DNA from 4 places in the Paracoccus sp. SM22M-07 genome. Region 2 is predicted to be linked to each of the others. Evidence: riboswitches for the same ligand, from Rfam matches in the RefSeq annotation. Region 2 holds a riboswitch; each other region holds the start of a gene.
What was found. A riboswitch is a leader RNA that binds a small molecule or an ion and turns the genes downstream of it on or off. The one in region 2 is predicted to bind cobalamin.

Region 1 (5,434 bases), on a different contig from region 2:
CTCGTCCGCTTCGTCCACGCTCTCATGCGACGCCCGCACCGATATCGTCTTGACCGTTTCCCCAATCCCGAAGGTGACCGTTCCGGAAAGCGTGCTGTAGAGGTCTTCCCATCCGGCCGTCTGGGGCAGCGCCTGGTAATCCACCGTCACGGCATCCGTCGCCGGTGCCGACAGGCGGACGGTGAATGTCAGGGTATTGTAGAACCCTTCCGTGACGCGCGGGCTGTCGATGGTGATAATCGGTTCCATGCTGGACTTCCTTTTCAACTCTTGACGCGATGCTGATGACTTGAAACCCGGAAGCGGAATGTCTGAATATCCGATTCGGTCGTAAAATTATTAATTGGTTTGGCAAACAAAAGAAGACCAATATTCCATCAGAAAGGACATTTACCTTTCCCCTGCGGCTTGTTCTTTAAAAATCAATCTCGGATCAAATGTTATCAAAGCGCTATTGCAATCCAAGGCCCCCCGAAACCAGGCCGGGGATGATCAGCAATGCTTGTTGGCTTAGGGCCAGATGATATGCCCCCCAGTCAGGGAGGGTCATCGCCGGGATTATTGGGGACAACGCATGCTGCGGGATACCGCCGCACCGGTCAGCTCTATTCAGTTGCGGATGCCCCAACCGCCAAATGCAAAGCCCACTGGCGTGCTTTACCTTTAAAAAGCCCTTATGTGCCACGCAGAGCAATTGGCATAAGCAGCAATAAACAACCGGAAAGGGTAAGTATTTATTATCGTCTCATCCTTTTGCATAAATTACACCCACAAAAGGATAAGGGTCGCCAACCGGACTACGCCTTTCGGCTCATCATCCAGATAAAGAAAAGACCGCCGCATAGCCCCGTGACGACTCCGACGGGAATATCCTCGGGGGCCAGGGCGAACCTGGCCAATGCGTCGGCCGCAATCAGGAACACGGCCCCCGCAAAGGCCGAACCGGGCAGGATCCGGCTGTTGTCGCCGCCAAGGACCAGGCGGACCAGGTGCGGCATCATCAGACCCACGAAGCCGATCAATCCCGAAAAGGCGACCATCACCCCGGTAATCAGCGCCGCCGCCACGAAGATCGACAGGCGAAACCGTTCGACCTCGATGCCCAGGCTGGAGGCGGTCTCGTCGCCCAAACTCATGGCATTCAGCGACTCCGACCGGGACCAGAGCCAGAGACCGCAGGGCAGCAAAACCGCCAGCGGCCAAGGCAGATGGGACCATTGCGCCAGCCCCAGCCCGCCCAGCATCCAGAAGACGACGGTATGGGTCGCACGCGGATCACCCAGAAAGATCAATATGTTGGCCAAGGCCATGATGACAAAGCTGACGGCCACGCCGGTCAGCACCAGACGGTCTGCGCTGCAGGCCCGCGACAGGCGCGCAACCCCCAGGACCAGCGCGGTCGCCATCAGCGCGCCGGCAAACGCCATCAGGGGCACGGTCAGCCCCCCCAGAAACATCCCTGTATGCAGCAGCGCGGCAATCGCGCCGAAGGCCCCGCCGGACGAGATGCCCAGCAGATGCGGGTCGGCCAGCGGATTGCGGGTGACCGATTGCAGGGCCGCGCCGACCAGGCCCAATCCCGCGCCCACAAGCCCCGCCAGGATCACGCGGGGCAGGCGGATCTGCCAGACGATGCTGGCCTGGCCGGCGCTGATATCCCGGTCGATCATGCCCGGCAGCAGGTGATCCAGCACCACCGCCAGAACCGTCATGGGGGGAACAGGGACGGTGCCCAGGCAGACGGCGAACCCGACGGTGACCAGCATGATCGCCACCAAAGCGCCGCCCAGGCCCAGCTTGGGGCCAAGACGCCGCCCACTGAGGGGCGCGGCTGTGGTTTCGGTCATGGCCCGACCGTCCGGAAGGCCGAAACCAGCGTCTGGACCGCATGGATGTTGCGTGGCCCGGGCGTCGCCTCGACATAGTCCAGAACCACGAAGCGGTCGTTTCGGACGGCATCGATATCGGCCAGGGCGGGATTGTTCTTCAGGAAGTCGATCTTCTGTTGGGCGGTGACGTCCCCGTAATCGACGATGACGATCACCTCGGGGTCACGGCTGACCACCGGCTCCCAGCTGACCCCGGCCCAGCTTTTGGCCAGATCGTCCATGATGTTGCGCCCCCCGGCGGCCTCGACCAGGGCGGTGGGCATGGCATGGGCACCGGCGGTGAAGGGCGACTCCTCTCCGCTGTCATAGATGAAGACCCGCAGCGGCCTTTCACGATCCACCCCCGCGGTGAGGGTCTTCAACCGGGTGCGCCAGTCCGCCACCAGCGCCTCCGCGCGATCCTCGACGGCAAAGATGCGGCCCAGGTTCAGGATGTCGGCATACATGTCCTCCATGCTGGACCGGGGACGCGGGCCCAGATGGATGCAGCTTTCGGTCAGTTCATAGACCTGGATGCCAAGGGGCGCCAGCGTCTGGGGGGTCACCTCGCCGCCGACCGTCATGCCGTAATTCCAACCCGCGAAAAAGAAATCCGCCCCCGACCCCGCCAGAACCTCTTTGCTAGGGTATTTTTCCGACAGTTCGGGCAGTTCGGCCACCTTGGCGCGCATGGTTTCGTCAAGCGTCTTCCAACCGGAAATGCCGGTATAGCCCACCATCCGGTCGCGCAGTCCCAGCACCAGCATCATCTCGGTCAGGTTGACGTCATTCGACACGGCACGGGCCGGCGGTTCATCGACGGTGATCATCCGGTCGCAGCTTTGGACGGTCACGGCATGACAGGGTGCGGCCGCGGCCAGAAGCAGCAGGGCGGCAAAAGCAGGGCGAAACATCAATCGGTCCTTTCGGCGTCACAGATGGAAGGCAAAGCGGGGCGCATGACCCGAATGGTCGATCCGGGCCTTCACATGGAAGGCATGGGCCAGCGTGGCCTCGGTCAGCGCCTGGTCGGGGGGGCCGTCGGCCAGGATGCGCCCCCCGGCCAGGACCAGGATGCGATCGGCAAATCCGGCCGCCAGGGTCAGGTCATGCAGCGTGGCGATGACCGTCAACCCCAACCCGCGCAGCAGGGCCAGCAGCTCCAACTGGTGGCGGATGTCCAGATGGTTGGTCGGCTCGTCCAGAACGATCACCTGCGGCTCCTGCGCCAGCGCGCGGGCCACCATCACGCGCTGACGCTCGCCGCCCGACAAGGTTCCGAATGGGCGATCCGCCAAGGCCGTCAGGTGCATCCGCTCCATCGCGGCGCCGACGATGCCTGCATCCCCGTCATCGGCCAGGGACAGCCCCGCCCGCCAACCCCGCCGATGCGGCAACCGCCCAAGGGCCACGATCTGCCGCGCCGTCAGGGCAAAATCGGTCGGCTGCTCCTGCAGGACGGCGGCCACGTTGCGGGCGACCTCGGTGGCGCGGGATTGCCACAGATCCTGCCCAAGCACCCTCACGACCCCACTGCGGGGGGCATGATGGCGATAGATCAAGCGCAACAGCGATGATTTGCCCGCCCCGTTCGCGCCGCAGATGGCCATGATCTGACCCTGGGGCACGGCAAAACCAAGATCCGACAGAATGTCTTGTCCCTTTGGCGGTCCCCAGCTGACATCACGCAGCTCTACCGCGGGGATCATCCGGACACCGCCGCGCAAGGCCTGCACCGCCGGCGCGGCATGATGGCTACGGGCCGAAGATCAGTGCGGCGGCGGCATCCGTCGCTGGAACCGGCACGGGTCGGGGCAGGAACCGGCAGATCAGCCGGCAAAATGCCCGGTCTGATGCGCGTCAAAGGTCCGGATGCCCCCGGCTTCACCTTTCGGATCGAACCCCGAATTCCATCTGCAGAAAACAGGCACCGCGCCCTTTGCGGCACGGATAAGGCGCGCAGGGACGCCCGCCGTCGCGATATGTCAGCCACCAAATTCTCCTTCCGGGGCACCCCGCCCGGTGATTGTCCAGCATGATGGCAGGTCTCCTGACTTCGCGGGTCGCGGCATACCCCGCCTTCCCATGCCCCAGGGGGCACAGTGGCATCGGGGGACGCTCGCCGCTTACAGTTGCGGGGGCAGTCACGGATTTGGCGCCTGATGGCTACACCGCACCGTGTTCCCTTTTCACCCGACCGCGCGTGGCTTGGTCGGGAACCATCACCGGCATGAATGACGCCCCGTGCGGAACGGGTCAAGACAGAAGGCACCACGCCACAGGTCAGGCACCCGTTTACGTTATGTTATAATATATCATATAATGGATGGCGAAAGGGGAATGCAAGCGGTCTGCCTCCCCGCGCATCCGCAATGCCGCGCCGTCACTGCGGGGTCGCATTCCGACAGCGGCGGTCGACGGCCGTCGTGGGACGAACCGCGACCGCTGCGGCAGCCTATTGCGGCTGCCGCAATGCCTTGGCGACGGAGGGGTGAGCCAGCGCGGTCATGATGCCGCGCAGTTCGGCCAGGCCTTTCAGGCGCCCGATGGCGGGGTAACCGGGCTGGGCGCGACGCTGCTGGTCATCCAGGATGTCCTGGCCGTGATCGGGGCGCATGGGGATCTGCCAGTCGGCGCGGCCTTCCGCGCGACGGCGGGCTTCCTCCTCCAGGACGGCGGCGATGACGGCAACCATGTCGGTATTGCCCTCAAGATGGGCCGCTTCGTGGAAAGACCCGCCCAGCTGGCGGTCCTCCAGTGCGACATTGCGCAGATGCAGGAAATGGACGCGGTCGCCAAGCCGCCGCATCATGCCCGGCAGGTCGTTATCCGCCCGCGCCCCAAGCGACCCGGTGCAAAGCGTGATGCCGTTGGCGCGAAGATCCACCGCATCCATGACCGCCTTGTAATCGGCCTCGGTCGACATGATCCGCGGCAGGCCCAGCAGGGGAAAGGGGGGATCGTCCGGATGGCAGCACAGGCGCATGCCCAGTTCGTCCGCCAGGGGTGCGACTTCGGCCAGGAAATCGACCAGATGGCCCCGCAGGCGTTCGGCCGGGATGCTGTGGTAATGCGCCAGATGCGCCTTCACATCGTCCATGGACATGCGTTCGGCCGCGCCGGGCAGGCCGAAGACGACATTGCCGGACAGCTGTTCCCTGCGTGCCTCGGTCATATCCGCGAAACGGGCGCGGGCGGCCTCGGCCACCTCGGGGGCGTAATCATCCGCGGCACCGGCGCGCTGCAGCAGGAACAGGTCGAAGGCCGCGAAATCGACGGCGTCATAGCGCATGCAGGTCGCGCCGTTCGACAGGCGATAGGCCAGATCGGTGCGCGTCCAGTCCAGGATCGGCATGAAGTTGTAGCAGATGACCCTGATCCCCGCCTGATGCAGATGGCGCATCGAGGTTTTCCAGTTCAGGACATGCTGCTTCCAGTCGCCGCTCTGGCGCTTGATGTCCTCCGAGACGGGCAGGCTCTCGACGACCTCCCATGACAGGCCCGAGGGCGCGCCGTCCGACATGACGGCCAGTTCGGCCTGCCGCTGCGCGATGTCCGCGGGCTGC
Region 2 (5,434 bases):
CACGCGATTTCCTTGGCCTGCGGCAGATAGGCGGCGTGACGCGCCCGTGCGGGGGCCTCCATCATGGCCAGCGACGACCGGCCCGTGGCGGGGATCAGGCCAAGGGCGGCCTCCATCAAAGTGGATTTTCCCGCACCGTTCGGGCCGATCAGGCCGATGAATTCGCCCGGACCGATGCCCAAGCTGACGCCCGTCAGGACGGGCCGGTTGCGGCGGGTCACGCAGAGGTCGTGCAGTTCCAGCATCAGATGCGTCCCCCGCTGCGGGTCTTCCAGATCAGGTGCAAGAACAGCGGTGCCCCCACGATGGCGGTCAGCACGCCCAGCTTCAGGTCGCGTTCAGGAACGATGACCCGCACCGCGATATCGGCCGCCAGCAACAGCGCCGCCCCGCCCAATGCCGAGGCGGGCAGCAGCCGGGACGGCCGCGCCCCGACCCAGGGGCGCAGCAGATGCGGCACGACCAGCCCGACGAAGCCTATGGCCCCCGCAACCGCCGTCGCGGGACCCACGATCAGCGCGACGCCCGCGATCAGCCGCCAGCGCAGGGCGGTGCCGTCGATCCCCAAGGCCTGGGCCGCAGCCTCGCCCAGGGTCAGGGCGTCAAGACCCCGCGCCGTGGTGGCGATCAGGGCCGCGCCCAGGATCATCGGCGGCAAGGCCAGCGCGACATGGACCAGCGACCGGTCGGCCAGCGATCCCATCAGCCAGAAGATGATCTCGTTCGCGGCATAGGGGTTGGGCGACAGGTTCAGGACCAGCGCCGTGCCCGCGCCCGCCATGGCCGAAATGGCGACCCCTGCCAGGATCAGCGTCACCGACCCGCCACGCGGGCCCGCCAGCGCCACCAGAAGGCCGATGCCAACCGCCGCCCCGGCCAGCGCCGCCACAGGCAGCGCCAGCGCGAAGGCCAGCGCGGCCCCGGTCTGGATGGCGATGACCGCCCCCAGGGCCGCCATGCCCGACACGCCGATCAGCCCAGGTTCGGCCAAGGGGTTTCGCAGATAGCCCTGCATCGCCGCCCCGGTCAGGCCCAGCCCCGCACCCACGGCCAGTCCCAGCATCGCGCGGGGCAGGCGGATCTGACGCATCACGATGGGCAGGGGGCCGTCGCCGCCAAGCGTCAGCGCCTTGAGGCTGGCCAGCGTCCCGACCGCCGCAGGCCCGATCAGCACCGAGGCCATGAACAGCGCCAGCACCAGCGCGATCAGCAGGCGAAAGAGCGGCGTCATGGCAGGCTTTCGATGGCGTGCAGGATGAAGGGCGTGCCGCAGATCCAGGCGCTGTCGGTGGTGACGGTCGGTGTCCGCGCGGCATGGCGAAGGGCGGGATGGTCCAGGATCGCTTCGGCCCGGGACCGGCCCGGCCAACGCGCCCCGGTGACGATCAGGTCAGGTCGGGCCATCACCAGCTGCTCCAGCGGCAAGGTGCCGGAATGGGTGATGCCCAGATCATCGGCGATGTTGTGCCAGCCCGCCTGTGCCAGAACCGTCCCGGTCAGCGTCTGCCCGCCCGCGGTGAAGCCGTTGGCGTCGTAAAAGACCGCGCGGCCCTTGTGGCTGTGCGCGATGGCGGCCAACCCGGCATCGAACCGGGCCAGCAGGGAACGGGCGGCGTCCTGACGGCCCAGCAGGTCGCCCATCAGGGTGATCTGGTCGCGGATCTGGGGGATCGTGTCGGCCGGCGGCAGGATCTGCACGGGGATGCCAAGATCCTGCAGCATCGCCACGGCGGGCCCCGCCGAGAATTGCCCGGTCAGCACAAGGTCGGGGTCCATCAGGTAGATTTCCTCGGCCAGGCCATGATTGGCGGGCAGGGCCTTGGCGGCCTCGGCCATGGGCGACAGTGCCGGGTCCTGGGCATAGCTGCCGACAGACACCAGCTGCCCCGGCGCCGCCAGCATCAGGGCCAGCTGATCCGTGCACAGGTTCATCGACACCACCCGTTCAGGGGCGGCCAGCGCCGGTGTGCCCACCAGCGCCAGCAGAAGGCAGGCTTCAGAAGGACGCACGCAGCCCCGCAAAGATCGCCCGGTCCGAGGTGCCGTAACCCTCCAGCACCTGGTATTCGCGGTCCAGCAGGTTCTCGACCCGCAGATAGCCGGTGGTGGTTGCGGTCAGGTCGCGTTCGATCTGGGCGTTCAGCACCGTGAACGAGGGCATTTCCGTGCCGTCATCCAGCAGCCCGTCCTGATAGGTCGCCTGAAGGCTGGCCCGGGTGGCGGGGTCCAGATCGGCCTCGATCCGCAGGGTCGCGCTGCGTTCGGGAACGCGGTTCAGCGGGTCGCCATCGGGGTCGCGCGTGTCGGTATAGGTCAGGTTGCCCGACAGGCGGATGCGCTCGGTGATGGCGGCCCGGCCCGTCAACTCGATCCCCTGGGTGCGGCTGTCGCCGGTGATCTGCTCATAGCCGAAACTGTCCAGAGAATAATCGATCAGGTCGGTGACCTTGGTGTGGAACAGGGTCACGCCGATGCTGCTGTCGGCGGTGGGGGTGTAATCTACGCCGATCTCGGCCCCGGTGGCGGTTTCGGGGGTCAGATCGGGGTTGCCGCCCCAAGTGGCGTAAAGTTCATAAGGGGACGGCGCGCGATAGCCGCTGCCATATTGGCCGCGCAGCGTCACGGTATCGGTGGCCCGCCAAGCTATCGCCAGACGCCCGGTTTCCTTGCCGCCGAATTGCGAATTGTGGTCGTGCCGCGCCGACAGGGCCAGGTCCAGATCCGGCGTCGCCGCCCATTGGGCCTCGGCATAGAGCGAATTCGTCAGATAGCGCGCATCGGTCGCATCGCCCTGAAAGCGTTCGTCGCTGTGGCTTGCGCCCCATGCCAGCGTGACGTCCCGCCCCACAAGGGTCGAAGCGTCATAGGCATATTCCGTCCGCTCTCCTTCATAGGGATAGGTGACGCCGTCAAAGGTTTCCTGACGCGATGTTTCGCTGCGCTGAACCGAAAACCCGTGACGCGCAGCACCGATGGCATAATCCGCAAAGATCCGCGCGCCGCGCATGATGCCCGCGCTGCGATCGGCATTGTCGACCAGCGTCGGGAAATCGCCGTCGGTCTCCACGCGGGTCTCCTGCCAGAAGCCTGCCACGCCCACGGTCAGGTCGGGCGTCAGGTCCTGGCTGGCCGACAGGGTGACGCGGGTGGCGCGGGCACCGTCATCTTCGGTGTTGCCGTCGTTTTCATCGGCGACCGAAAAGCCGTCGGTTTCGTAATGCTGCACCGTCAGGGCGGCGCGCTGGGTGTCGTTGGCGGCCTGCAGCCCATAGGACAGGCGGGTGCTGGCATTGCTGCCATATTCGACGCCTGCCTGCTGATGCAGCCCCTGGCGGTCGGCATCCAACGTGGTGATCGAAATGACACCGCCGATCGCCTCGGAGCCATAGAGCGCGCTTTGCGGACCCTTCAGCACCTCGATGCGGGCGATGTCGGCGGTCAGCATCGCGCCCGCGTCAAAGCGGATCTGCGGTGCGGATGGGTCGCTGACATCGATGCCATCGATCAGGACCTTGACGTATTGGGTCGGCAGGCCGCGCAGGCGCAGGGTCGATTGCGTCCCGAACCCGCCATTCGACGTGGCCGAAACGCCCGGCAGGGTGGCAAGGTAATCGACCAGGCGCGTGGTGCCGCTGCGCCGCAGGTCATCTTGGGTGACGATCTGGACATCGGCGCCGGTGCGCCCCAGTTCGGTTTCGGTCTGGTTCGCCGACAGCACGATTTCGGGCAGCAGGATCGGTTGGTCCTGTGCTGCGGCGGCACAGGGGGCTGTCAGGGCGGTGGCAAGGAAAAGGCGGGTCAGCAAGGGCACGTTCTGCATCCTTCGGGATGCCCGGACCAGTCGCGGCCGGGCGGGTATGGTCAGTCGCGACCCCAGGGGGACCCGACGGCGAATACCACCACGACGGAAGATCCGTTTCGCATATGCGCCCCGCATATGCTTTGGGTGATCGCGCTCGGCAGGTCTCCTGGCTGGGCGGGTCGTCGCTTGGCCGGACCTTCCCATCCCTTTGGGGACAGTGGCATTCCCGACGTTGCTGACCGCTGACAGTTGCGGGGGCAGCCGCAGATTCACACTGCGTTCCCTTTTCACCGGGCGAACCCGGAACCGAGGCAGGACGGGCCTAGCCCATCGCCCCCCTGCGACGCAAGATTTATCCGATGTCAGCGCCGGCAGATGTCGTCGACCCAGGCGGGCACGGTCCGGCTGGCGGGGCCCAGGATCTGATCGTCGAAATCGGCGGCGTTCATGCTGGCGTCCAGGTTCAGCTCCAGGCAGGTGGCGCCATTGCGTCCGGCGTGCTGGGCAAAGCCTGCCGCCGGATAGACATTGCCGGAGGTGCCGATCGCGACGAACAGATCACTGGCTTCAAGCGCCTGCCAGATGCGTTCCATGTGCTGGGGCATTTCCCCGAACCAGACGATGTCCGGTCGCGTCGCCGGCTTGCCGCAGGCGGGGCAGGGATCGTCAGGGGACATGACCATCGGGGCGGGCCAGCCATGCCCGCATTCGGCGCAGGTGGCACGGTTCAGCGCGCCATGCATGTGGATGACATCGGTGCTGCCTGCGCGTTCGTGCAGGTCGTCCACGTTCTGGGTGACCAGGGTCACGTCGTGACGGGTGGCCAGGCGCAGCAGCGACAGATGCGCGGCATTCGGCCGGGCCGCGGCGGCTGCCTTGCGGCGCATGTTGTAGAAATCGTGGACCAGCGCGGGGTCCTTGGCAAAGCCTTCGGGGGTGGCCACATCCATGATGCGGTGGTTTTCCCACAGCCCGTCGCTGGCGCGAAACGTCGCCAGCCCGCTTTCGGCCGATATTCCGGCGCCGGTCAGGATCGTGATGCGCATCGCGCCGTCAGCGGCAGAGACGTTCCGACTGGGACGCGAAATTGCGATAGCGGCGCCAGAACGAATTGTCCGAATCACGCTTGGAGGTCCGAACCTCCTGGGCGCGGTGCGGGTCGCGGAAGAAGGCCGCGGCCTTGCGCTGGTCCGAACGCGACAGGGTCTGGTTCGCGACCTGCTGGATGCAGCCGCACAGGGGCGCGTTTCCACGGGCCCGGTCCGAGCGCACGCAGGCATTGTCGATGGGTCCGGCCATGGCCAGGGGCGTGGTCAGCATGACGGTGGCTGCCGCGATCACAAGACGGTTCAGCATGGGGCTGTCTCCTCGATTCTCGTCCTCGGATGTCGAGGATGCCGGTTGGTTCCGGTCTTTCTTGCCCCGACGGATGGTCATTCATACCAAAAAGGGGGCCGCGTCTCAATCACGTTACAGGCATGGGTTGTCCGGAGAGGGGCCTTTCGTCGGCATCTTGTGGCGCGCCGGGGGTTGCCAGACGCGCGTTCCCCCTGCATTCCGTGCAAAAGCCGACGCGCAAACAGGAGCATTGGGATGATCGACGCCATCGGATTGGATGCTGATGACACCCTG
Region 3 (5,434 bases), on a different contig from region 2:
CGCTGGCGGGTGCGGCGCGCGATCTGGTGGCGATGGGTTACACGCTGATCGCCACATCGGGGACGGCCGATTTCCTGGCCGCCGCCGGCGTCGAGACGCAGCGCGTCAACAAGGTCTATGAAGGCCGCCCGAACATCGTCGACCGGCTGAAGAACGGCGATGTCGCCATGGTTCTGAACACCACCGAAGGTGTGCAGGCCATCGCCGACAGCCGCGAAATCCGGGCCGTCGCGCTGTACGACAAGATCCCGTATTTCACCACGGCCGCGGGCAGCATCGCCGCCGTCGCCGCGATCAAGTCGCGCGGCGAGGGTGAAGTGGGCGTGCGCAGCCTGCAGGCCTGATCCGGCCATCATCCCGGCCCCCATGGCGGGGCCGGGGTTTGACCTTTGTCAGCCGACGCGCGGTCATGCTTCGCGAGGCGAGTTATCTCTGCTAAGAACAACCCATGATTGCCGCCCTTCGGGGCCAGGATCGCCGCAGGCAAAGCAAGGGGTTCCCATGTCGCAAGCCACGTCCGCCGAACGATATTTCCTTGAACTGGTCAATCGCGAAAGGGCGGGGCACGGCCTGGACCCTGTCACGCTGGAAACGCATCTGAACCAGTCCTCTGATGCGCATAGCGGCTGGATGCTGCGCAATGACCGGTTTTCGCATGACGGGGCCTCGGGATCTTCGGCGACGGACCGGGTTCGCGCCGCCGACTTCCCGCTGGAGGGCAGCTGGCGCGTGACCGAAAACCTGGCCTATGTTTCGGTCGATGGCGACGGTTCGCTGCTGGACGAGGTTGCGCAGCTGCACACCAACCTGATGAACAGCTCCGGGCACCGCGCCAATATCCTTGATTCCAAGGTCGATCATATCGGCATCAGCCTGCAGGTCGGCGACTTCAGCGGCTATCAGATCCTGATGGCCACGCAGAATTTCGCCGCGACCGGGGGCGATGTGACCCTAGACCTGGCGCCGGGGGTCACGATCACCCAGATCGACCGCCCCTTCATGGGGGCCATGTCCAAGGCCACCTGGCTGGATGCGCATGGCCCGCTGCGGACCGGCCCGCAGGGGACCGGCGCGGATGATCGCATTATCAAGGGATCGGCCGACAACACGCTGTCGGGCTATGGGGGTGACGACCTGATTGCGGGCGGCGGGGGCCGTGACGTGCTGCTTGGCGGGCAGGGCGATGACTTCATCATGGGCCAGAAGGGTCATGACCGGCTTGTCGGGCAGATGGGCAACGACGTCCTGTCCGGCGGCATCGGCTTTGACACGCTGGCCGGCGGGGCGGGCCGCGACCATCTGAAGGGAGAGGCGGGCAACGACCGCCTGCTGGGAAAGATGGACAATGACCGCCTGCTGGGGGGCAATGGCAATGACACCTTGTATGGCGGGGCGGGGCGCGACGTGCTGATCGGCGGGGGCGGCGCTGACCTGCTCAGCGGAGGTGATGGCGCGGATCAGTTCATCTTTGCCGGCAATTTCGGGCGCGACGTGGTCACCGATTTCACCGCGGGCCAGGATCGCCTGATGATCGCCGATGGTCTGGTGGATGGGTCGATGGCCGATTTCCTGGATGATCACGTGCAGCGGACCGATCGCGGCGTCCTGATCACGTTGTCCGACGGCAACCACATTCTGGTGCAAGGGTCCGACCTGTCGGTTCAGGACGTGGCCGACGACATCTTCCTGTTCTAGCCGCGCGCCAGCAGATAGCAGTCCATGATCCAGCCATGCGCGGCCCTTGCGGCGCGGCGCGTGGCGATGATGCGGGGGCCTGCCTGCGCTACCGTGCCGCTGTCCAGGATCTGTTGGGGCATGCCCAGAAAGGCCCCCCACCAGATGCGCGTGTCGCCCGGCAGCCCGCCAAAGGCGCATTGCCCGTCCAGCATGACCACCAGCCGGTCCACGCCCTGCGGCCAGCCATGATCGCGCAGCATCCGCCCCGTGGTGATCTGCACGGGGGCGCCCAGATCGTTCAGGGGGATCGCATGGGCCGCGCACAGCGCCTGAATGGCGGTGATGCCGGGAATGACCGTGACGGCCAGATCCAGCCGCGCCGCGATCCGAAGGCTGCTGTCATAAAGCGACGGGTCCCCCCAGACCAGCAGGGCGACGCGGCCCCCCTGCGGCAGGTGCCGGTCGATCTGGGCGCGCCAGGCGTCCGCGATGGCATCGTGCCAGCGCTCGACGCCGTTCAGGTAATCGGGGTCGGCGGCATCCCGGCGCGGCAGGTCGAATTCGGCCAGCCGCAGGGGCGCATCCGTCAGGTGCCGATCCAGCATGGCCCGCCGGATGCCCGCCAGATCGGCCTTGTCGTCACCCTTCAGCGGGATCAGCACCAGATCCGCCTGCCGCATGGCCGCGATGGCCTGCAGGGTCAGGTGGTCGGGGTTGCCCGTGCCGATCCCGATCAGGGTCAGGTCGATCATGCGAAAAGGCGCGGCGTGACCAGCCCGCTGCCGCGCAGCCCGCGCAGGGATTTCGCGCCCGCCAGCACGGCCAGATCGACCAGCGGCTCCAGCGCGATGACCAGCATGTAGGCCGCGCCGAAGCTGGCGACACCGGACCATGCGCCGATCCCCTGGCCATAGAAGGCCCAGAACGCGACCCAGGCCACGACGCCGCCCTGGAAGGCGGTCGACAGCGCCAGTGCCTGCCCATAGGTCAGATCGACATAGGCGGTCCGGGGCGCGATGATCCGCCCGGCCAGCGCCGAGACTGCGAACAGCGGCACCAGCAGCGTGGTGACGTTCATCCCGTATTGCGGCAGATCGGCGGGTGCGAAGAACAGCCCCTGCGCCAGCAGCCCAAGCGCCAGCCCGATGGCCGCAGGTGCCGCCCCGAACAGCAGGAACAGGGTCGATCCCATGATCAGGTGCACCTCGGACACGCCGACGGGCGCGGTGGGCAGGACCTGAAAGAAGACGAAGGTGGCGATGGTGGCCAGCAGGCCGCGCCCGGCCAGCGATGCGATCCCGCGTTCGCGCAGCGCGGTGGCGGCGATCTTCAGCGTGTAAAGGCCGGCCGTGGCCGCGGTGGCATAGCCCAAGATCAGCTTGGCGCCGGTCACGACGCCATGTTCGATATGCATGTTCAGTCTCCTGTGGCCGTCATCCCCGACGGCGGGAAAATTGCCTGCATGGCCGGTTTCCTGGCTTGCGGGTCAGGGCGTGGCGTCGGCCTTCCCAGGCCCGTGGGGCCCAGTGGCGTCGGTGACGCACGCTCTCCGCATACAGTCGCGGGGGCGGCTGAGGCTTCGGGTGCCGCGATTGGGTCCACCCTTCCCCATTCCCGATGAAGCCCGACGCTTGAGCGTCCTGATGGGCACCATCCAGGCGATCAGATAGACGTGATCGGCCCGCGCGCGTCAAGTCGCGGCCGGTGCGATCATGTGAAAGAAGGTGCCGGTGACCTGCCCGGCCCGGGTCGCGCGCCACGATCCGGTTTCGGGCACCGCCGCGCCATTGGCATCGGTGACGCGGGCCAGCGGCGCATCGGGCTGGTCGGTGATCGAGGCATAGTGGAATTCATGGCCGCGCAGCGCGCCTTGCCCAACACCCGGCAGGGGCGCGACCAGTTCGGCGCGGCGGTATCCCAGATGCATCCGGCGCTTGTGATAGCTGGTCTCCAACCCCAGCAGGCCCAGCATCCGGTGGCGTTCGCCCGCCGCATCGACCAGCCCCGCCCCAAGCGCCATATAGCCGCCGCATTCGCCATGCACGGGCCGGGTCGCGGCAAAGCGGTGCATGGCGCCGCGGAAGCTGTCGGCGGCGGCCAGTTTCGGCGCATGCAGTTCGGGATATCCACCCGGCAGCCAGCAGCAATCGGCGCTGTCATCGGGCGCCTGGTCGGCCAGCGGCGAAAAGGGCAGGATCGTCGCCCCGGCCTTGCGCCACGCCTGCAGGACATGGGGATAGGTAAAGCTGAAGGCCGCGTCGCGGGCCAGCGCGATCCGCCCGCCCGGCGCGATGATCGGCAGGGGCGCATCGGCATCCGGCAGGGCGCGGCTGGCGGCGGCGGCGATGATGGCGTCCAGATCGCAATGCGCGCTGAAAAAGTCGCCCGCCTGGTCCAGGATTGCCTGTAATTCCGGGGTTTCTTCTGCCTGCACCAGGCCCAGGTGGCGTTCGGGCAGGGTGATGTTGCCCTGACGGGGCAGGGCGCCCAGCACGGTGATGCCCGCCTCGGCCATGCCCTCGCGGATCAGGGCGTCGTGGCGCGGGGACGCGACGCGGTTCAGCACGACCCCCGCAAAGGGCAGATCTGGGCGCAGGGTCGCGAAACCCCGCGCCACCGCCGCCGCCGATTGCGCCTGCCCCGAGACGTCAAGGATCAGCACGACGGGCCAACCCATCATCTGCGCCACCTCGGCGCTGGATCCGATGCCGGTTTCCCCCGGCGTCGCCACCCCGTCGAACAGGCCCATCGAGCCTTCGGCCAGAATCAGGTCGGCATCCGGCTGGCCCGTCACATGGGCGATGATCCGTCCCGGCTGCATCGCCCAGGCATCCAGGTTGAACGACGCCCGCCCCGAGGCCGCCGCGTGAAACGCCGGGTCGATGTAATCGGGCCCCGACTTGAAGGGCTGCACCGCCATGCCCCGCCGCCGCAGCGCGCTGAGCAGCCCCAGCATCAGCATCGTCTTGCCGGTCCCCGAGGCGGGGGCCGAGATCATCAATCCGGGGGTGCTCATTCGGGGAACCTCGGGTCTGGCCCGACGGGACGGTATCGGCGGTCGTAATCGGCGGCGTAAAGGCGGCTGTCGTCAAACCCGTCCCCGGCAAGGGCGGGGCCGACCAGGATCAGCGCCGTCCTGTCGATGCCTTGGGCGGCCGCCGCGATGCCCGACAGGGTCGACCGGATCACCCGCTGGTCCGGCCAGCTGGCCCGCCAGACGACGGCCACGGGGCAATCGGGGCCGTAATGGGGGGTCAGATCGGCCACGACCCGGTCCAGCGCATGGATCGACAGGTGGATCGCCAGCGTCGCGCCGGTGGCCGCGAAGGCGGTCAGGCTTTCGCCCGCAGGCATGGTCGATGCCCGCCCCGGCGTGCGCGTCAGCACCACCGATTGCGCCAGTCCGGGCAGGGTCAGTTCGCTTTCCAGCGCGGCGGCGGCGGCAGCGAAGGACGGCACCCCCGGCACCACCTGAACGGGAATGTCCAACGCCCGCAGGCGGCGCAGTTGTTCGCCCATGGCCGACCAGACCGACAGATCGCCCGAATGCAGCCGCGCCACGTCCTGTCCCGCGGCATGGGCCGTCTGCATTTCGTCGATGATCTGGTCAAGGCTGAGGGGGGCCGTGTTCACGATGCGCGCGCCGGGCGGGCAATGGGTCAGCAGGGCGGGGGGCACCAGGCTGCCTGCGTAAAGGCAGACGGGGCAGGCCGCGATCAGGTCGCGCCCGCGCAGGGTGATCAGATCGGCCGCGCCG
Region 4 (5,434 bases), on a different contig from region 2:
CGCCCCGACAGCGCGTCCAGCAGGCCCGCGCGTTCCTGCGCCCCGCATTCGCCCTGTCCAAAGATGTGCAGACCCTGCCCGTATTGGCTTTCCTTGATGTCGCAGACGAAACGGTCGATGCGGGTGATCGCCTCGGCCTCGGACGCATCGGGCGGGATGCCCAGATCGCGGTCGACGCCAAGCGCGCGGGATGTGTCGCGGATGTCGCCGACCAGCCGGTCGCGGCGCGCGGGGTCCAGCCCGTCGGCGGTGGAATACTCGTCCAGCAGCCGTTCCAGCCCCGCCATGTCGTCGGGCAGGGTGGCGGCCAGCATGGGCGGCGGCAGATGACCAAGCGTGACCGCCCCGATGCGGCGCTTGGCCTGCGCGGCCTCGCCCGGATCATTGACGATGAAGGGATAGATCACCGGCAGCGCCCCCGTCAGCGCCTGCGGCCAGCAGTCGCCCGACAGCGCCACCGCCTTGCCGGGCAGCCATTCCAGCGTGCCATGCGCGCCCATGTGGATCATCGCGTGCAGCCCCTGCGACCGCAGCCACAGGTAGAAGGCCACATAGGCGTGGCGCGGCACGCGCGTCAGGTCGTGATAATCGTCGTCGCGGCTGGCGCGATGGCTGCGTTCGGGCTGCAGCGCCATCAGCAGCTTGCCCGCGCGAAGGGCGGCAAACTGGAAGGCCCCGTCCCGCATGTCGGGATCGGTGTCGGGCGCACCCCATGCGGCATGCAGATCGTCGCGCAGGGTTCGGGGCAGGGTGGCCAGCGCGGCGCGGTATTCCTCCAGCGGCCACATGATCCGGTCGCGGATCAGATCGCCCTGAACGGCGGGCACGTCATGGCCGTGTTCGGCCAGCAGCCCCGCCACCTGTCGCGCGGATGCCAGCGCGTCCAGCCCCACCGCATGGGCCATCTGCCAGTCGCGGCCCGGATAGGTGGACAGGACCAGCGCCAGCCGGCGGTCTGCCGCAGGCGTTGCGCCAAGGCGGTGCCAAGCGGCGATGCGGTCCGCGGCGGCATCGACCAGCGCGGGGTCGGGGCGGTGGGCAAAGCGGGAATATTGCAGGTCCGGGTCGCGTTTCGCGGGGGATTTGAAGCTGATGACACCGGCCAGGATGCGTCCATCCACCTCGGGCAGGACGACATTCATGGCCAGGTCGGACGGCGACAGCCCGCGTTCGGCCTGGTGCCATTCGCGGCGGCGGTTGGTGGACAGCGCGACCTGGAAGACGGGGCTGGCGAAGCCGTCGAACGCCCCGCCCCCCTCGGTGCGGGCGGAAAAGCCGGTGGCGTTGACGATGACGGCAGGGGCGTCGGGCAGGGCGCCTTGCAGCCATGCGGCAAAGCCCTGTGCCTTCAGCGAGGGCGCAAAGGCACCGCAGGCTGCGAACCCACGGGCGCGCAGGGCATGGATCATCGCATCGATCGCGGCGGTATCGGCCGCCGCCAGCCAGCTGCGATAGAAGGTGACCAGGGCCAGCGGTCCGGCGGGCGGGGCGTCGATCACGCCCGCATCCGGGTCGTAAAGCCCCATCGGCGGCAGCGTCTTCCGGCCCGGCACGGGGGCCGCGTTCAGCCCTGCCGCAATCGCCATCTGCGCCAGCGCGGCCTGGGCCGCCACCGCCCCGCCCTGATCGCAATGGCGGCGCAGCACGCGCAGCACGGATGCGGGCACGGTGGACAGCTGGTCCAGCCGCGCGTCGTCCCGCCCGTCGGCGGGCAGCACGGCCAGCGCGATGCCCCGCCGCCGCGCCAGGTCCTGCACCGATGCCAGGCCATAGGGCCAATAGGCCTCGCCGCCGATCAGACGGATCAGGATGCCCTTGGCCCCCGACAGCGTCTGGTCCAGATAAGTGTCGACCGACACCGGATGGCGCAGCGCCACAAGGTTGCACAGCCGCAGGGACGGCAGCCCCCCCGCCGCGCGATGCCAGCCCGCCGCGAAGGCGCCAAGATCGCTGTCCGAAAAGGACAGCACCACCAGATCCGCCGGCGACTGGCCGGGGTCATAGGGGGCGTCGGACTGGTCCAGCCCGTGGCGTTCGCGGAAGACGACATGCATCAGGCAGGTACGCCCGTCAGCATGGCGCGGATCGCGTCGGGGTTCACGTCGTCATGTTCGGCGATGACCACCAGCTGCGACCGGCGCGGCTGGCTGCCCCAAGGGCGGTCGTATTGATGGCGCACGCGTGCGCCCACGGCCTGCACCAGCAGGCGCATCGGCTTGCCCTGCACCGCGACATGACCCTTCACGCGCAGGATGTTCTGTTCGGTGGCCAGGCGTTCGATGGCCGCGACCAGATGCGCGGGATCGGTGATTTCGGGCAGGTCGATGACGACGGTGTCGAAATCCTCGTGTTCGTGGTCGTCATGGCCGTCGTGATGGCTGGGGCGGGCGGCCAGATCATCCTCGGCGGCGGCGTTCAGGCCCAGGATCACCTGCGGATCGATCGCGCCTTCGGTCACGGTCAGGATGGGCAGCTTGCGCGGGGCGTGGTCCAGGATGGCCTGGCGGGCGGCTGCCACGCCGGCATCACCGGCCAGATCGGCCTTGGTCAGCAGGACGACATCGGCGCAGGCGATCTGATCCTCGAAGACCTCGGACAGGGGCGTTTCGTGGTCCAAGCTGTCATCGGCGGCGCGTTGGGCGTCCACTGCGGCGATGTCGGGGGCGAAGCGGCCCGCCGCCACGGCCTCGGCATCGGCCAGGGCGATGACGCCGTCCACGGTGATGCGCGACCGGATGGCGGGCCAGTCGAAGGCCTTGAGCAGGGGTTTCGGCAGCGCCAGCCCCGAGGTCTCGATCAGGATGTGGTCGGGCTTCTGCGGCAGGGCCATCAGCCGTTCCAGCGTCGGGATGAAATCATCGGCCACGGTGCAGCAGATGCAGCCGTTCGACAGCTCCATGATGTTTTCGGCGGGGCAGTTGTCGTCGGCGCAACCCTTCAGGATCTCGCCATCGACGCCCATGGTGCCGAATTCGTTGACCAGCACGGCCAGGCGCCGGCCGCCGGGATTGGCCATCAGGTGCCGCACAAGCGTGGTCTTGCCCGCGCCCAGAAAGCCGGTGATCACGGTCACGGGGGTCTTGGTCAGGTCGGTCATGGTCACTCCTGCGGGGGGATGCGGGCAAGGCTCTGCTTGCGGAAGATGGCGGGGCGTTCGCGCCACGGCACGATGCCGTCGCCGCTGGCGGCATAGGCGGCGGCCCCATCGGCGATATCGGCGGCGTCGGCGGGCGTCAGGCGGCCATAGACATAGGACCACTTGCCCGGTCCCGACAGCGACACCGAACAGCCCTGCGAACAGGCGGACAGGCATTCGACGGGGCGGATCTCGACGCCTGCGGGGGGATCGTCGGACAGGGCCTGATGCAGCACCGCGCCGGGGCGGGGGGCATCGGGGTCGTCCATGGGCACCGTGCCGCGGCAGGTGGTGCAGACATGCAAGATGGCGCGCATTGCGGCCCTTCCCTTAAGCTGTGGCATCAAGGGGATAGGCCGAGAGGACATGGCACGGGGCATCCGGCCATCACCTGCCGGTCGCGAAACACCCCGTTCGCCCGTCATCATCAGGTGCTGGCAGGTCTCCCGGCTTGCGGATTCTGGGCCTGGGCCCAACGGTCGTCCCACCTTCCCAGCCCATGGGGGGCCAGTGGATCGGGCGACCTTTCCGGTCACGGTCGCGGGGGCGGCTGCGCTTGGGCGGGGCGGTGACGCCTTGCCTGTCGCATTCCCTTTTCACCTGCCTTACGACAGGAACCAACACGCGCCAACCAAAGGCCCGCGGCCCCGATTTGTCAACCCGAAGGAGCGACCCGATGACGCAGCCCGACCCCATTCCCGAACAGGATCTGGCCCGCCACGCCCAGAAGATGGCCAAGAAAAAGGCCGCCCGCGACCGGATGATGGAAACCAAGACCGGCGAAAAGGGGCTGATCATCGTCCACACCGGTCCCGGCAAGGGCAAGTCCAGCAGCGGTTTCGGCATGATCATGCGCTGCATCGCCCATGACATGCCCTGCGCCGTGGTGCAGTTCATCAAGGGCGCGTGGGACACGGGCGAACGCCGCCTGCTGACCACGCATTTCGCCGACCTGTGCCAGTTCCACAGCATGGGCGAAGGCTTTACCTGGGAAACCCAGGACAAGTCCCGCGACATCGCCGCAGCCGAAGCCGGGTGGGCCAAGGCCCAAGACCTGATCCGCGATCCGGACAACCGCATGATCCTGCTGGATGAAATCAACATCGCCTTCCGCTATGGCTATCTGGATGTGGCCCAGGTGCTGGCCTTTCTGGAGGCCGAGAAGCCGCCGATGACCCATGTGGTCCTGACCGGGCGCGGCGCCCCCGAGAGCCTGATCGAGGCCGCCGATCTGGTCACCGAAATGGGGCAGGTCAAGCATCCCTTCCGGACGGGCATCAAGGCGCAGGCCGGGGTCGAATTTTGAGGCGCCGTGGCACCGGGGCACAAAAAGTTGACCTTGGGGCGAACCCATGACCCGATGGCGGGGTTGATCTGGCATCATCACCAAAGGAAAGCCCATGACCCCGCCCAAGCTGACCCCCGATGCCGCGCTGTTCCTGGATTTCGATGGTTGCCTGGTCGAAATCGCGGATCGGCCCGATGCGGTGGTGGTGTCCAGCCAGCTGCGTGACCGTCTTGGGCGTCTGCACGCGATGCTGGACGGTGCGGTCGCGCTGATTTCGGGGCGGGACGTGACGGCGCTGCGGGGGTTCCTGCCCGATTTCGCAGGCATCGTCGCCGGCAGCCACGGGGCCGAGCTGTCCCTGGCGCCCGGCCAGATCGATTCCGTCCACGACCACGCCTTCGACGCCGCCGCCTTGCATGCCCGCGCCCATGATCTGGCCCGCCCCCATCCCGCCCTGCTGGTCGAGGAAAAGCCCCATGGCGTCGCCCTGCATTACCGCGCCGATCCGTCCTTGCAGGATTATGTCGAACGCGTCATGCAAGATATGCTGCAGGACAATCCGGGTCTGATGCTGCAACCGTCCAAGATGGCGCTGGAACTGCGCCCGGGCGGCGTCGGCAAGGACAGCGCCCTGGCCGGCCTGATGCAGCGGGCGCCCTTTGCAGGCCGGATGCCGGTCTTTGCGGGCGACGATCATACCGACGAACCCGCGATGCGGCAGGCGCAGGCCCTGGGCGGCTATGCCATCAAGGTCGGCGAAGGCCCGACCGCGGCCCGTCACCGCCTCTCTGATCCCGACGCATTGGCCGCCTGGCTTGATGCATCCCTGACCTGAATCCGACAAGGAGCCCCTATGTCCCGCCTGATCGTCGTTTCGAACCGCCTGCCCCTGGGTGAAAACCCGTCCGGCGGCCTGGTGGTCGCGCTGGAAGATGCCCTGCGCAGTTCGGGCGGCGTCTGGATCGGATTCTCGGGCGAGGTCACCGAAAATCCGGGCGACAGCCTGCAGG

Region 1: another riboswitch for cobalamin. It lies ahead of IE00_RS17800 (ABC transporter ATP-binding protein); the one in region 2 lies ahead of IE00_RS16750 (TonB-dependent siderophore receptor).
Region 3: another riboswitch for cobalamin. It lies ahead of IE00_RS08550 (energy-coupling factor ABC transporter permease); the one in region 2 lies ahead of IE00_RS16750 (TonB-dependent siderophore receptor).
Region 4: another riboswitch for cobalamin. It lies ahead of IE00_RS08490 (DUF1636 domain-containing protein); the one in region 2 lies ahead of IE00_RS16750 (TonB-dependent siderophore receptor).

Annotation. Positions count from the first base shown of each region.
Region 1 covers NZ_JPKW01000019.1:17,338-22,771, reverse strand. Annotated here, with positions in the region: gene IE00_RS19565 (Calx-beta domain-containing protein) at 1-249, opposite strand, end outside; gene IE00_RS17810 (iron ABC transporter permease) at 798-1,847, opposite strand; gene IE00_RS17805 (ABC transporter substrate-binding protein) at 1,844-2,782, opposite strand; gene IE00_RS17800 (ABC transporter ATP-binding protein) at 2,801-3,577, opposite strand; cobalamin riboswitch at 3,891-4,107, opposite strand; gene uxuA (mannonate dehydratase) at 4,324-5,434, opposite strand, start outside.
Region 2 covers NZ_JPKW01000015.1:25,624-31,057, forward strand. Annotated here, with positions in the region: gene IE00_RS16735 (ABC transporter ATP-binding protein) at 1-245, opposite strand, end outside; gene IE00_RS16740 (iron ABC transporter permease) at 245-1,231, opposite strand; gene IE00_RS16745 (ABC transporter substrate-binding protein) at 1,228-2,010, opposite strand; gene IE00_RS16750 (TonB-dependent siderophore receptor) at 1,997-3,811, opposite strand; cobalamin riboswitch at 3,941-4,128, opposite strand; gene IE00_RS16755 (NAD-dependent deacylase) at 4,165-4,848, opposite strand; gene IE00_RS16760 (hypothetical protein) at 4,856-5,158, opposite strand; gene IE00_RS16765 (HAD family hydrolase) at 5,396-5,434, shown strand, end outside.
Region 3 covers NZ_JPKW01000004.1:331,924-337,357, reverse strand. Annotated here, with positions in the region: gene carB (carbamoyl-phosphate synthase large subunit) at 1-344, shown strand, start outside; gene IE00_RS08560 (CAP domain-containing protein) at 502-1,695, shown strand; gene cobF (precorrin-6A synthase (deacetylating)) at 1,692-2,429, opposite strand; gene IE00_RS08550 (energy-coupling factor ABC transporter permease) at 2,426-3,091, opposite strand; cobalamin riboswitch at 3,124-3,347, opposite strand; gene IE00_RS08545 (cobyrinate a,c-diamide synthase) at 3,368-4,693, opposite strand; gene cobM (precorrin-4 C(11)-methyltransferase) at 4,690-5,434, opposite strand, start outside.
Region 4 covers NZ_JPKW01000004.1:319,839-325,272, reverse strand. Annotated here, with positions in the region: gene cobN (cobaltochelatase subunit CobN) at 1-2,054, opposite strand, end outside; gene cobW (cobalamin biosynthesis protein CobW) at 2,054-3,097, opposite strand; gene IE00_RS08490 (DUF1636 domain-containing protein) at 3,100-3,453, opposite strand; cobalamin riboswitch at 3,555-3,773, opposite strand; gene cobO (cob(I)yrinic acid a,c-diamide adenosyltransferase) at 3,813-4,442, shown strand; gene otsB (trehalose-phosphatase) at 4,537-5,259, shown strand; gene IE00_RS08475 (trehalose-6-phosphate synthase) at 5,278-5,434, shown strand, end outside.